One region of the Desulfuromonas acetoxidans DSM 684 genome, then DNA from elsewhere that is predicted to be linked to it. Evidence: riboswitches for the same ligand, from Rfam matches in the RefSeq annotation. Region 1 holds a riboswitch; the other holds the start of a gene.
What was found. Region 1 has a riboswitch for cobalamin ahead of metE (5-methyltetrahydropteroyltriglutamate--homocysteine S-methyltransferase). Riboswitches for the same ligand answer to the same signal wherever they lie in the genome.

Region 1 (7,829 bases):
CAATACCTACGGCATGCCGACATCGACCACCGTTTCTATTGTGTTCGAACTTCTCGGTGCGGCCGTTGTCGTCTCGCTGCTCAAAATCATCTCCGCCGGAGATGGCCTGTCGACCATTGCCAATTACATCAACTCGGCCAAAGCGTTTACCATTATCATGGGTATTCTGCTTTCCGTGGCCGTATCGTTTGTCTGTGGTGCCGTTGCCCAGTTTTTCACCCGATTGTTATTCACCTTTGACTACCGCCAACGCATTAAACGTTACGGTGCTCTGTGGGGTGGACTGGCACTGACCTCGATCACCTATTTCATCCTGGTGAAGGGCGCCAAAGGCGCTTCGTTCATGACGGCGGAAAACATCAGTTGGATCAAAGGCAACACCCTGCTCCTGATCGGCATTATCTTTGTTTCCTCCGCTGTGATTCTGCAAATTCTCCAACTGATGAAGGTCAACATTCTCAAACCGATTGTTCTCATCGGCACCTTTGCTCTGGCCATGGCCTTTGCCGCCAATGACCTGGTCAACTTCATCGGCGTTCCACTGGCCGGCCTGCATGCGTTTAAGTCGGCCATCGCCACGGCCGATCCGCTCACTGTCACCATGGGTGCCCTGGACAAAAAAGTGCACTCGGAAACGCTTTACCTGCTCATCGCCGGCATTATCATGGTTCTGACCATCTGGATATCACGCAAATCCCGCAGTGTCTCCGAGACCGAAATCAGCCTCAGCCAGCAGGATGAAGGGGCGGAACGTTTTGAATCCATTGGTCTGTCACGTGCCATTGTCCGCCTGGTTCTGCATATCTTTGATACCGCCAAACTGGTGGTTCCCAAACCGGTCCGTCATCTGGTCAGCCGCCGACTCGACCCCACTGCCGCACCGCTGCCCACGGAAGGAGGCACCACCGCATCCTTTGACCTGCTGCGCGCTTCGGTCAACCTGATGATGGCCAGTGCGGTGATCTCCTACGCCACGTCCAACAAGCTGCCACTGTCCACCACCTATGTGACCTTCATGGTCGCCATGGGCAGTTCGTTTGCAGACCAGGCCTGGGGCCGTGAAAGCGCCGTCTATCGCATCACCGGTGTTCTCACGGTTATCGGCGGCTGGTTTATGACGGCTGTGATCGCTTTTACCTGTGCCGCCACTTTTGCCACCGTTATCTTCTACGGTCAGGCACTCGGTGTCATTGTGCTGATTTTGCTCGCCGCCGGCCTGATCTACAATGCCCATTGCAAACATCGCGTTATGTCCGGCGAAGCGGAAAAAGAGAAAATTTTCAACCTCAAGTCCGTTGAAGAACCACTAACAGCCATTGAGACAACCTTTGAACACATGGGCCTGTTACTCGACGAGATCCGCACCTCACTGGACAGCACCCTTGAAGCTCTGTTTCGTGAGAACCCGGATCAGTTGCGCGTACAGCGCAAGCGGGTGAAAAAGATTCAGCGCTGGTCCAATGTCATCAGCGCCAATGTTTTCAAAGCCATGCGCGTGCTCAGCCAAACGGGACTGGCGGTTTCCAACAAGTACCCTCAGACCATCCGCCGCATGCAGAAACTCTCCGACGGCCAGCGTGATATTGTTCTGCGCTCTTATCGTCATGTCGGCAACCATCACAAAGGCTTGCTGCCGGTACAGATTGAGGAGCTGCAGCAAGTGCGCGAACTGCTCAACGAAATCCTCACGGAAGTGGAAGAAACATTCCACCGCCGTCGCACCGCCGACCTCGACAGTCTGCGCCGAAAAGATGAACAACTGCGCACCCTGGCCGCCATGCTTGACGAAAAGCAGGCACTGCGCATTCACGACAATTCGTCGAAAACGCGTTTGAGTATCCTTTACTATGCCATCGTCGGTAATGCGATGATGCTGTCGAAACAAAACCTTGAATTGCTGGAAATTTTCGAGCAATCGTTCGGTGAAATTGATTAACAGGGTGGTGAAAAATCCTTACTGAATCTAAAAAAACCCCACATCTTTCGATGCGGGGTTTTTTAGTGCAATCAGTCCGCCGTCCGGCAACTCTGCTGATCCTGTTCCACCCTCTGTCGCACCTGATGGGCTGCCGAGACCATATTGCGCAGCGCTGCGCGCACTTCCGGCCATTGGCGGGTTTTCAGGCCGCAGTCCGGGTTGATCCACAATTTCTCTTTCGGCACCACCTCCAGTGCCCGCCAGATCAGATCGATCAGTTCCGCCACTTCGGGTACACGCGGGCTGTGGATGTCATAGATGCCCGGCCCGATCTCGTTGGGATACTCAAGGCGACGGAAACCTTCAAGCAGGTCCATGTTGCTGCGGCTGGCCTCAATGCTGATCACATCAGCATCCATGGCGGCAATCCAGGGCAGAATGGTATTGAAATCGCTGTAGCACATGTGGCTGTGAATCTGTGTGGTGTCGGCTACACCCGCGCTGGTAAGGCGAAAGCAATCCACGGCCCAGCGCAGATAGGTTTCGGCTTCGTCCTTGCGCAGCGGCATCCCTTCACGCAGGGCGGCTTCATCGATCTGGATCAACTGAATCCCGGCCTGTTCCAGATCCTGCACCTCGTCGCGCACGGCCAAAGCCAGTTGTCGGCACACGACATCGCGCGGCAGATCGTCGCGAACAAAGCTCCAGCACAGCATGGTCACCGGGCCGGTGACCATCCCTTTGATGGGTTTGTCGGTCAGGCTTTGAGCGTAGCGAATCCATTCTACGGTGATGGGGCGCGGTCGCGACACATCGCCGTAAATGATCGGCGGCTTGACGCAGCGGCTGCCGTAACTCTGCACCCAACCGTGTTCGCTGAAGCAGAAGCCATCCATCTGCTGGCCAAAATACTCAACCATGTCGTTGCGCTCCGGCTCACCATGCACCAGCACGTCCAGGCCCAGTACGTCCTGTTCACTGACGGCATTGTGAATCTCCGACTGCATGAACGTGCGATAAACCTGTTCGCTGACCTCGCCGCTCTGATAGCGACGACGCATGAGGCGGATGGCGCGGGTTTGTGGAAACGATCCGATTGTTGTGGTCGGCAGCAACGGCAGGTGCAGCCACTGGGCCTGTTGCGGACGGCGCAACGCGTAGGCTGTGCGTGTGTGCATCGCATCGCAGACCTGGGCGGCTCGCTGACGGACCAGAGGCCGCTCCACCCGCGAATCACTGCGGCGACAGTTCTGAATGCGGTCACTGCCACGCAGCAGTGCTTCGTGGTCGCCGTCATCGAGCAAGTGGGCCAGCAAGGCGACTTCGCGGCACTTCTGCACGGCAAAGGCCAGCCAGCTTTTGATGGCCGGATCGAGCTGCTGCTCCTGAAACAGGTCCACCGGCACGTGGAGCAGGGAGCTGGTGGAGCCAATCATCAGCCGCTCGTCACCAATCATGTTGCGCAACCTGTCGAGCCGCTCCCGGCTGCAACGCAGATCGTTCTTCCACACATTGCGTCCCTCGACGATCCCGGCGGAGACCATCATGCTTGTTGGCAACTGTTGAATGATTTCAGTCAAGTGCGACTCGTTGCGCAACACATCAAGATGGATGGCATCGCAGCCGCTGGCCGCGATTAACGGCACGGCCTCATCCAGGCGACCAAAGTAGGTGGCCAACAGCACTTGGCACGATCCGGCCGCCTTCTTGAGCTGTTGCCAGGTCGTTGTGGCCTGTGCTTTGCCTTCCAGAGACAGGTCAGTACACAGTACCGGCTCATCGATCTGAATCCAGTCGCACAGCGGTGCCAGCCGTTGAATCATCTGGCAATACACATCAAGAATTTGCGGCAGGAACTCCCAGCGATTAACGCCGTCTTCCTGTTTGCTCAAAGAGAGAAAGGTGATCGGTCCGATCAGAACCGGTTTGGGCCGCAACCCCAGAGCCAAGGCCTGGTGGGTTTCGTCGAGCAGTTTGCGCGATGCCAGTTGGATGTTGGTCTGGGCGGAAAATTCCGGGACCAGGTAGTGGTAATTGGTATCAAACCACTTGGTCATTTCCATGGCCGGGATATTGCGTTGCGCATCGCCACGCGCCATGTGGAAATAGGTGGTCAGGTCGACATCACCGTTCACCGTACCGAAACGGGGCGGCACCATGCCGAGCATGCAGGCGGTATCAAGCATCTGGTCATAAAGGGAAAAGTCACCAACCGTGACCAGAGATAAACCGTTGTCGTACTGATAGCGCCAGTTCTGCTCACGCAGAGTTTCGGCGCAATGCAATAATGCTTCGGCGCTGCTTTCGCCACGCCAGTAGGCCTCCAGGGCCCTTTTCAATTCTCGCCCACGACCAATCCGTGGGAAACCTAAAACATGTGCTTCCATTGACGTTCTCCTGTCTGAAACGCGAGACAAATGATTGTGTGTGAACAGGACGTCTTCTGGCTTCCGGCTCCCGTGATCCTGCGCCCTTCCGGTTGATATCAACCGTGGTGGCAGGGGGATTATCTATGCCGGTTACAGCGGCGCGCCCGCGACGGATTTTCACCGTCTTCCGTTTCCTGTTCGCCTTGGCGGATGCTTGATCCGCCTCCTCATGTGTTTTGTTTGCACACCTCCTTACCTTGATTTTCGCAAGCGATCCATTACGAAGCCAGGTTAACTGCGCATGGTTTGCAGCACCAGGGTTTCTCCCCACGACTCCACCAATGCTTGCATCTGTTCTAACCGACCCTCTTCACGCAACCACGGATCAACTGTGGTACGAAACTGATGGGCCACACCACTGGCGCGCAACAGCTCCGCGCTTTGCCGTGCCTGTTCTCCACTGGCGGGACATTTGGTGATCGTTTCGTAGTCGTCAAACGGGGCTTTCAAGTCCATGCCCACCCAGTCGCACAGCGGCAACAGAGCCCGCAGGCGGTCGGAATACGCACCATTGGTATGCAGGGCCACTTTCATGCCCAGCTCTTTGACGGTGTGCATGGCATCAATCAACGCTGTTTGCGCGGTGGGTTCACCGCCGCTGAACACGATGCCGTCGAGCAATCCGCGACGTTGTTGGATGAACGCCACCACCTGTTGCCAATCGAGCTGTTGTTGGCCCTGCTCCGGGATCAGTGCGGCATTGTGGCAGTAGTGGCAATGCCAGGGACAGCCCTGGCAATAGACCACTGCTGCCAGTTCACCGGGAAAATCGATGGTGGTGCAGCGGGTCAGGCCGCCCACCTGTAAAGCGGAACTCAACGGGTGCGTTCCTCGTTGAAGAAGCAGCGTTGCTGGTGTTCGGACTTTTTGCCAGAGTTGAAGGAACTTACCGGGCGGTGGTAGCCCATGACGCGGGTCCAAACTTCGCAGGGTTGGCGTTGGCTGTCATCGATCTGATTTTGGTTTTCTTTCATGGTTTGGCTCCTTTGTTGTTTGTTGTGTTCTTTTGTTTAAGTTCACAGTCTCAAGGCCAAGATCTAAGTCAAGGTCAGGGTCGCCGGGATTCGCCCCGGCAGGCGACATCCTTTTGACTTGCCGCTCAAAAGGATGCAAAAACCGGCTGAACTTCTCCTGAACCTGGATTCACCGACACTGAGTCGATTTCCGTGATGCTTTGCTTATCCGGCTCGCCGCCCTTTAGGTCGACGAATCGTGCGACTCATCATCCTTGGCGTAAAACCGTGATAACGCTCTTTCGTCTTTCTTTATCTCTGGTGTGGCACCGATCTAACGGGCGGGACGGTGCCCGCCCTACGCCTGTGGGTTATTTTGCACCCCAGCCCTCCAGCTTAGCACCGAGGGAACCCGTAGGGCGCATTGGGGTTGTTATTGATCAGGTGAACGAGAGGTGTTGCTTGAAATTTTTTGCGTCAGCAAGGCAGAGGGAGGAGCCATAGTGATTCTATGGCGACGACCGATAACGCTGCTGACGTGAAAAAGATCTGCAACAACTTCGTGAAGTCTGATTGATGACAGCCCCTTGGGAGTCGATTTTGCGCCACTTTTGTCGACGCAAAATGTGGCCCGACGTGTGGGCGCGGAAGCCCACGTCACGTGCGTACCAACATCGCGAACGGATGTCGTTGCATTGACGCCCTTCCCTCAACAGACAATTTAACTGTTCGCTTGCGCTAACTCCTCATCACACAGCGGACAAAACGGATGCTCTCCAGCCAGATAGCCGTGTTTCGGGCAGATGGAGAATGTCGGCGTAATGGTCAAATAGGGGATGCGGTAATTTTCCAGCACCCGTCTGACCAGCTTTCGGCAGGCTTCGGGGCTACCGATAGGCTCGCCCATGTACATGTGAAACACGGTGCCGCCGGTGTATTTGCGTTGCAGGGTTTCCTGCAGCTCCAGCGCTTCGAACGGATCATCGCTGAAGCCGACCGGCAGTTGCGATGAGTTGGTGTAAAACGGCGCATCGGTTGTTCCGGCCTGGATCATATCCGGGAAACGCTTTTTATCCTCGCGGGCAAAGCGGTAGGTAGTGCCTTCTGCTGGCGTGGCTTCGAGGTTGTACATGTGGCCGGTCTGTTCCTGATATTCCACCATGCGTTGCCGCACGTGATCCATAAAACGGATGGCAAACAGCTGGCCCTGTTCGCTGGTGATGTTGTCCTGATCATCTGTGAAGTTGCGGATCATCTCGTTAAGACCATTGACACCGATGGTGGAGAAATGGTTGCGCAGGGTGCCGAGATACCGTCGCGTGTAGGGGAACAGGCCCTGATCCATCTGACGCTGAATGGTTTTGCGTTTGACTTCCAGGCTGGTGCGCGCCAATTCAAGAAGTTCGTCAAGACGGGCGAGCAATCCGGCCTCATCCCCGGCAAACTGATAACCAAGACGGGCGCAGTTGATGGTGACCACACCGATGGAACCGGTCTGCTCGGCGGAACCGAACAGACCATTGCCGCGTTTGAGCAGTTCGCGCAAGTCGAGCTGTAAGCGGCAGCACATGGAGCGCACCATGTTGGGTTGCAGCTCCGAATTGAGGAAATTCTGGAAATACGGCAGGCCGTACTTGGCGGTCATGCTGAACAGCCGCTCGGCGTTTTCGCTCTCCCACGGAAAATCCGGCGTCATGTTGTAGGTGGGGATGGGAAAGGTGAACACCCGCCCCTTGTCATCGCCATTGGTCATCACCTCAATGTAGGCGCGGTTGATCAGATCCATCTCGTCCTGCAATTCACCGTAGGTAAACGGCATCTCCTCGCCACCGATCACCGGCACCTGGGTTTTCAGATCATCCGGGCAGGTCCAGTCAAAGGTCAGGTTGGTGAACGGGGTCTGCGTGCCCCAGCGCGACGGCACGTTGAGGTTGAAGATCAACTCCTGCATCTGCTGTTTGACCTCGTCGTAACTCAGGTTGTCCTTGCGCACGAACGCGGCCAGATAGGTATCAAACGAGCTGAACGCCTGGGCTCCGGCCCATTCGTTCTGCAACGTACCGAGAAAGTTGACGATCTGACCGATGACGCTGGACAGGTGGCGTGGCGGAGCCGCTTCCACCTTGCCCGGCACACCGTTAAAGCCTTCCTGCAACAGCATCCGCAGCGACCAACCGGCGCAGTAGCCGGACAGCATATCGAGATCGTGAACATGCAGACTGCCGTCACGGTGCGCCTCGCCCAGTTCCGGGGCATAGACGTGGTTCAGCCAGTAGTTGGCCGTGACTTTGCCGGAGATATTGAGGATCAGCCCGCCGAGCGAATAGCCCTGATTGGCGTTGGCATTGACCCGCCAGTCCGACTGATCAAGATATTCATTGATCGACGACGCCACATCGACCACGGTTTTCTGGTCCTGACGCAGTTTCTGATGCTGCTCACGATAGACCACATAGGCACGCAGCGTGGCAAAATGGTTGGCGGAGATCAGCGTCTGCTCGACCACATCCTGAATCTGTTCAACCTTGG
Region 2 (7,829 bases), on a different contig from region 1:
ATATCCTGATTTTCATTCATGGTTTCAGCAATACGTTTGATGAGTCGGTACGACGAACCGGGCAACTTTGTTACGATCTTGGCTTCCCCGGCATTGCCATGACCTATAGCTGGCCCTCACAGGGGGCTTTTTCGGTGGCCAATTATTACCGCGATGAAGACTATGTCCGCCAATCGATTCCTTATCTGAAACAGTTTCTTCTTGATGTTGTTCGCAATGCGGACGGTGCTCGCATCAATATTATTGCCCACAGCATGGGCAATCGCCTGATGACCAGGACCATTGCCGAGATTGAAAAGGAAGCGCCTCAGGCGGTGTTTAATCAGATTATTCTGGCAGCGCCCGATGTCGATGCTAAGGTGTTCAAGGAGAATATCTTTCCGCGGATGGCGGGAAAAGCCCGGCACTTTACGTTGTATGCTTCTTCTGAAGACAAGGCCCTGATGGCGTCACGTGTGTTGCATGATCAGTCACGTCTCGGCGAATCTGGCGAATTCCTGACCATTGTGCCAGGGCTGGATACCATCGATTCAACCGGGGTCGACCCGAGTACACTGGGGCATTCCTACTACTCTTCAACGCGGACGCTGCTTAACGATATTCATGACCTGGTGATCGAAAGTGTTCCACCGGAGAAACGTTATCTGCGCCATGTTCCGGGACGGCCTGCTGCTTACTGGCAGATGGTGTTTGACAGCGATGAGTGATATCAGACTGTGTGCTGGTTTTGTTGAGCGTTGCCACCTGTGGCAACGCTTTTTTTTTGCCGATTTGCTTTCGCTTAAAATAATTTCACAAGACAAAAATATAAAGAACCAAATATTTAAATTGTTTGTTTTTTCTTGTTTTGCTGTAGGCATTCATGCCTGCAGCGATCGATGCAATACCTGGATGCAACAGAAATGATGAGCTTCCAGAACGCAGCAGGGTCGAGGGCAAGTTTCTTCGTAAGGCTGTAATATTCTGTTCGTATAAACCACTAAGCACAAGCTGGATATCCCGTATATGCAGGGTTCAAAGCCTGTTTGAGCATTCCTGATTGGCTGGTGTCTTTATCGACCTGTTTCACATCAGATATTGACATGTCTTGCGCGGCAATTATAAGATGTGGCTATTGTATTAATGAATTGTAAATTTTATCTAAAAAGGATTTGACGGTATTACCCGTTGAAGAGTTACGATGACTGAGAAGCAAATGAATATTGAACGTGGTCGTCAGGAAATTCAGCGAAGAAAGAAACTCCTTGTTGCCTCTATTTTTCTTCTGATTCCTTATTGTATTTTGATTGTCGTACCGGTTGGTCATTTTTTAAATGGTTGGCTGTCGTTTTTTTATGCGGGATTATTTCTGTTTTGTCTCTATCGGCTTAATAAGAACTTCAGGAAATTACCTTGTCCCAATTGCGGTAACGCTATTCTGACGCCGATGCTGAAACCGGCCGTGGGTGAGAGTCAGTGTGTTCATTGTGGTTTAGATCTCAAACCGGCAGCTCAGGCGAAGCGTGGATTGTCGTTTTCACCGATCATTTACAAGCCGGGGGATGGCAAATAATTTGACTTGAACCGCATCCTGCAGGACTGGATGTTGGGCTCCTTGTGATAATTTTCTTGAAAAACACCGGCGATTGTTTTCTACTCCCTGCAGTGTTTTATCTCAAAAAACGGCTTGTGACTTAAGGAAGACGGTGCAAATCCGTCGCGGACCCGCCACTGTGAGGAAAGCTTACCTTTCCAAGTCAGATACTTATGTCACCGGCTATAACTGGCTGCACCTCGCGGATACGGGTTCTCAGACAGGGAATAGCACCACATGTTGGGCTGATTATGCCGTTTTGTGATGAACGGCTGCGTCAGTCGTATGCGTGTGTTTGTGACACATCTTTCCTCGCATCTGACGCCACATCGACCGGAGTTGTTGCAGCTTTCTCAATTTTGTGGATCGGAGCATTGTGAGGGGCAGCATGAGCTATGACATAGGAACAAAAATAAGAGAACTTCGGAAAAACAGGGGCATTACGTTACAGTATGTTGCCAATCAGACCGGTTTTTCTGCCGCTTTGATTTCTCAGATAGAAAACAACAATATCACTCCTCCTATTGCCACTTTGGCGCGCCTGTCAGAGTTTTTTGATGTCAAAATAGGGTATTTCTTTGAAGATGAAGCCCTCGCTCGTTATGAGGTGGTAAGGGCCGATAAAGGCTATACCACCAACAATCCCCATTTTATTTACAAGTCTCTGGTCGGCGACAAATTAAACAAACACCTGAAGGCTTTTTCCATCACACTTTCTCCAGAAGATTACCATTACCGCTTGCCGGATAACGGACGGGATAAATTTCTGTTTGTCAAAACCGCCAGTGTGACGGTTGAAGTTGTTGGAGAGAGTATTGAGCTGACCGGCGGTGATTCGATCTATCTGGACGCGACAGCAACCTGTCAGGTGTGGACCGCTGAAAAGTCGGCGCAGTTTGTTGTGGTGCTCTGCCTGTAATTGTCCTTTTGTTTTTTTCGTCAGCTTGTCGATAGCCCTTTGATGTTCTATGCTTTTATAAGAATATCACTGTTAAAACGGTCGGTTTATTTGCAGACAGGTGGCTGACGATGATCAAAGTCTTGCAAGGGAAATGGTGGATACTTGTGGTGTGTTTATGGGCTGTCGTTAGCTTGTCCGGATGCACTAAATTATTGCCACGCTCCGAGGAAGTAACTTTATCCAAATGGGACAGTTTTCGTCAGATTAAAACCGCTTACGACCAGATCGAGCCGGGCCGCAATGTTGAGGATCTGACGAAATTGGGGTTTGATCTGGAAAAGACGGCAAATATGCAGCGTCTCAATTATACGGAGCTTGTTTTGCTCTTTCAGACATCGCCTCAGGCTGGTCTTGCTCCGCAGCTGCAAAGTTGTCTGGAACAGCCTGACGAGTGCCAGGCATATGTGTATGAGCTGAAACGCCTGCGCTCCAAACGGGTCGGTAATTTCTGGGCCGATTTTTTCAACTTTTACCGCAAATCCGATATCCGTGGCTGGCAGTTTAAAATGTTGCTGGTTCTCAGTCGCGACAAGGTCGTTTACAAGCTGTGGAGCGGAACTCCGGCCATCAAAAAGGTTCATGAAGAGCGCAATCCTCTTGGCCCGTTACAGAGTTCGGGTAGCCGCTTGTTGCGTGTTGCCTACGAGTGACCATGTGTCCAGCGTGGTCCACGCTTTTACGCTCCGTGATCAACATGTCTCTCTATCTGACATATTTCAGAATCACCCCTTTGAACGGTTCGTCCAGATAATCGATGTCCTCCGGTTTGTGCTGACTGTGCTCATAGCCCAGGCTGGCCATTTTTTTGCTGAAACGGGCGTGATGACCACGCCCTGGATCGACCAAAATAATGGTGCAGTGGGGGCTGGCGTGCTGGTTGATAAATTCGGATAACAGCTCGACATGCTCGTGCTCGTAGAGAATGTCGCTGCCGATAATCAAATCGAATAAGCCGAGATTGCTCTGATCATCATTCCAACCTGTACGAACAAACGGGATTGCTTTGTTTTCGTTGAGCCGGGTATTTTCTTCTAAGAACCCCGCGACTTCCGGGTGATAGTCGGTGGCGGTAATATCCGCATGACGGTGATTGAGAACCAGGCTCGATAGACCGATCCCGCAGCCCACTTCAAGAATACGCTGTTTTTTCAGCGGATAGGTAAACATGTAGTGGGCAAGGACATTGCCCGAAGGCCACACCTGACCGAAGATCGGCCAAACAGCGGAAGAGATACCCAGTTGTTCGGCTTTGCCCTGATCGTCATTGAATTGCTGGCGATCACGTAGGATGCGGACATGGATGTCCACATCACCAAACTCAATGGTTTGGTACTTGACCCGAAACATGGCCATGAAATACTCACAGTGTAATTTGTACGCAACGCATCAACGGGATGCGAATTCGCTACGTAAAAACAGCCCTGGCAAAGGGGCAGCCGGGCCTGGATGTGGAGCGCGTCGAATAGATGGTGACGCGATGGAGGTGCAGGATGGATGTGTATGGCAGGTTGAATCGACACTGTCACTAATCATATACTCATCTATTCCGACACTATAAGCTGTTTGATGGTGAAAAGATATCACCGAATTTATAGCAGGCTGTTTAAAAACGGCCTGTGGAACCCCAAGCCGGAGAGAGGGGAGTCTAAATTCATGAACACCATAGAACATGCGATTGAGATTGCCGCACGTGCCCATGCCGGGGCAACGGATAAAGGTGGCGCCCCTTACCTGTTTCACCCTTTACGGGTGATGTTTGCGGTCTCAGGTGAGGCAGCACAGATTGTGGCGGTTTTGCACGATGTGGTTGAAGACTCGTCCGTGACCCTTGAGGACTTGTGTAGAAAGGGGTTTTCACCCGAGGTTGTTACGGCTGTGGATGTATTGACTCGACGCTGTGGCGAAAGCCGTCTCCAGGCGGCTCGCCGAGCGACAAAGAACCCACTTGCCCGCCAGGTCAAGCTGGCGGATGTCATCGATAATATGGACATGAGTCGGATTGCCCAGCCTACAGCGCAGGATTTTTCACGACTTGAGGAATACGCACGAGTCAGAGAATTGCTTTGCTCTGATGATATTCTCTGACACAATGGCGCTTTAGCCGTTTATGACAGAACGAGCCACCAGCCTTACCCGCCCCAGAATGGTTTCAGCATGGCGCGCATCGAACACAATATTCTCAAGATCTACCTTATCAAAACCGCACGTTGGTTGATGCTGACGACGCCGTTTTTGCCGTTGTTTATGGCCGAGAACGGCATTGATAAGAGTGGTTACGGTTTACTGGCATCAATCCAGGCTCTGTCCATTGTCTTTTTCGAGGTGCCATCGGGCTATCTGGCCGACGCCATCGGTCGCAAGAAAACACTGGTGCTCGGTTCGATTCTTGGCGCATTGGGGTATGTGATCTATTCCGTGTCGTTTTCGTTCAGTGGGTTTTTAGTGGCTATGGTGGTGCTGGGGATTGGTCAGAGTCTTATTTCCGGATCGGATTCCGCCATGCTTTACGAAACCCTGGTGGATATGAACAGAACCGGCGAATATTCCCGCTATGAAGGACGGGTGATTGCCCTGGGCAGCCTGATGGAGACCATTGGCGCACCACTTGGCGGATTGCTGGCGGTGGCCAGTCTGCGCTATCCATTCGTTGCTCAGTCGGTGGTGGCGCTGATTGCGCTCCCCGCGGCATTGACCCTGGTGGTTCCGGAGCAGGAAGCGCGTATTCGCGGTACCTCGATAAATCTATTGCCCGCGTTGAAACGATCACTGTTGCTTGACCGGACCCTGTTGTTGTTGGTGATCTATGCCGCGCTGGTCGGGGGTGGCACCTACACCATGGCCAAGGCGATCCCGTACTGGTTCAACGATTCGTTTGCCTCCTCAGCCATGCAATTGGGGATTTTCTGGAGTGTGCTTAACCTGAGCGCGGCGTTTTTCTCCCATCATGCTTACAAGATCGAGCAGCGTCTAAATCCGCCCCTTTTTATGACAATCATTGGCAGCGTGGTGTCAGCGAGTTTTATTGCCCTCGGGGTGTTGCCTGCCTATCCGGCGATGGCGGTACTGGTGTTGTTTTACTGCACCCGGGGATTGGCCACGCCGATTCTGAAAAACTACATCAACGAACAGACCGACTCACAGGTGCGCGCTACGGTGCTGTCGGTGCGGATGTTTCTGGTCTATGTGCTGTTTGCGGCCTTGTTTCCGGTGATGGGTTGGGTCGGTGACGCCTCAGGATGGAGCACGGCGCTGGTTCTGGCCGGAATCTGTTTTGCCGTGATTTACGGCAGTGCCTTGTTCGCATTCACAGTGACAAAAAAGTCTGCGTGAGACGAACATCCATCACACTCGCGTGTGATGGATGGATTAGTGGTTCTGGTAACGAACCGGCATCACCAGCACTGCTGCAATCGGTGGTGGGGGAAATGGTGCTGCACGTCTGACTGTTTTGACGGCATTTTTATCCAGGATGCTGTGACCACAACTTTCGACCACCTCAATGTCCCGAACGCTGCCATCCGAGCAGATCTTAAAGCGCACTTTGACCTGACCGCCGAGCCCTTTGCGTTGTGCCTGTCGTGGATAGCGCAAGGCCCGCTGAATCTGTTTGCTGATATAGGCGAAATGGGCGGCCAGATAGTTGTTTAATGCCTCTGCGCGTTGCGTTTTATCATGACTTTCTCCGCCTGAACCGGGCGTGCCTTGTTGTGGTGACAGGGGCGCTGTTTCAACACGGTGCAAAGTGTCTGTGTTCATGGCGCTTTGTTCAAGGTGATGGTCAACGGGATCGGACTGTCGCTGGTCCAGATTGTTTTCATTTTGCGGTTCCGGTTGCGGCTCTGGTTGCGGTTCCGGTTGCGGCTCTGGTTGCGGTTCCGGTTGCGGCTCTGGTTGCGGCTCCGGTTGTGGTTCCGGTTGTGGTTCCGGTTGTGGTTCCGGTTGTGGTTCCGGTTGTGGTTCCGGTTGTGGTTCCGGTTGTGGTTCCGGTTGCAGCTTCGGTTGTCTCTTTGTCTCAGGAGGTGTTGGCGAGGGCGTCGCAGCATAACCCGCGGAATTTTTCGGCTGTGTGGTGACAGCACGGCTGAAACCAACCCCTTCCAGGCTGATCAGCAGTTCTTGGGCTGGGGCTGGTTGTAGCTGGGATAACCCCACCACAGCAGCCCCGAGGCTCAGATGGATGGCAGTGGAGAGGATTAAAGTCTGAATCTCCCGGCGCATGGTTCTCCTCAATGGTTTTCGGTCAGCACGCTGAGCTGATGAAAGCCTTGCTCTTTGATGGCGGCCATCACCTCAACAAAGCGTTGCAAATTGATGTCACGATCCGCATGAAGCAACACTGCCGTGTCACGGTTGATGCCGTTTAAGTGCTCGGCAATCTGCGACAGGACGACGGGCTGTTTGTCAATCGACAACTGTCCGTCCTTTTTAATCACGATCGACAGTGTTTTTTCGACACTGGGTTGCGTTGCTGTCGCCTGAGGCAGTTTGACCTGTAATGCACCGGTGGTGATAAAGGTCGATGTCGTCAGAACAATGGTCAGCAACACCAGCAGAATATCGATGAACGGAATGACGTTGATGGCGTCAAATTCCTTCTCGTTCATGGTGAATCTCCCATTCAAGCAGCATCTCTTTAGCGCGACGGATCAGTACGTTATAAAACGCCACTGTCGGGATGGCGATCACCAGGCCTATGGCTGTCACTTTGAGCGCCAGGGCCAGGCCGGTCATGATGGCGTGGGTATCGACAGCGCCCTGTTGGCCCATGGTGTAAAAGGTCAGCATGATACCCAGTACTGTGCCCAGCAAACCGATAAACGGGGCATTGCTGCCGATGGTGGCGATGATGTGCAGTCGCCTGGTCAGGGCTAATTCCAGCGCCTTCTTGCTGGTGTAGTCAGTGAGGGTGAGCTGGCGGTAAAACAGTGCGCGCTCAAGGATGACCGACAGAGCAATGATGCTCATGGTCACCAGCACCCCGATCACGCCCAGGTCGATGGTTTGTTTGAGCCAATCCATGGTGGAACCTTTCTTTAGAACATGTCGGACGGGATATGGAGATATTGGATACTCTCCACTCCCATCCGACAGGTGTGTTATTGCAGATTGATCACTTCGATATTGGTGACAGCCTGAACATCCCGATCATCGGTATGATCGGGACCGACGATGATGCGCATTTTTCCGCCCGTGTCAAAAGCGGCATTGTCCTTGATGTCGGCGAGGATGATGTTGCGACCCGCCTCGGACAAGTACAGCTCGCCCATGGAGAAGGTGGCGCGATAGCCGTCCGGT

Region 2: linked by a shared signal. The riboswitch ahead of DACE_RS17185 (helix-turn-helix domain-containing protein) and the one ahead of metE (5-methyltetrahydropteroyltriglutamate--homocysteine S-methyltransferase) in region 1 are both predicted to bind cobalamin.

Annotation. Positions count from the first base shown of each region.
Region 1 is NZ_AAEW02000019.1:42,170-49,998, reverse strand. Features, by position in the region: gene DACE_RS13935 (inorganic phosphate transporter) at 1-1,936, shown strand, start outside; gene metE (5-methyltetrahydropteroyltriglutamate--homocysteine S-methyltransferase) at 2,008-4,305, opposite strand; cobalamin riboswitch at 4,335-4,521, opposite strand; gene DACE_RS13925 (anaerobic ribonucleoside-triphosphate reductase activating protein) at 4,579-5,166, opposite strand; gene nrdD (anaerobic ribonucleoside-triphosphate reductase) at 5,163-5,321, opposite strand; gene DACE_RS13915 (ribonucleoside triphosphate reductase) at 6,022-7,829, opposite strand, start outside.
Region 2 is NZ_AAEW02000007.1:139,001-146,829, reverse strand. Features, by position in the region: gene DACE_RS07445 (alpha/beta hydrolase) at 1-707, shown strand, start outside; gene DACE_RS07435 (hypothetical protein) at 1,181-1,552, shown strand; adenosylcobalamin (AdoCbl) riboswitch at 1,651-1,798, shown strand; gene DACE_RS17185 (helix-turn-helix domain-containing protein) at 1,962-2,492, shown strand; gene DACE_RS07425 (hypothetical protein) at 2,603-3,184, shown strand; gene DACE_RS07420 (class I SAM-dependent methyltransferase) at 3,237-3,887, opposite strand; gene DACE_RS07415 (HD domain-containing protein) at 4,188-4,619, shown strand; gene DACE_RS07410 (MFS transporter) at 4,689-5,864, shown strand; gene DACE_RS18105 (energy transducer TonB) at 5,901-6,752, opposite strand; gene DACE_RS07400 (ExbD/TolR family protein) at 6,761-7,138, opposite strand; gene exbB (TonB-system energizer ExbB) at 7,119-7,553, opposite strand; gene DACE_RS07390 (molybdopterin-binding protein) at 7,631-7,829, opposite strand, start outside.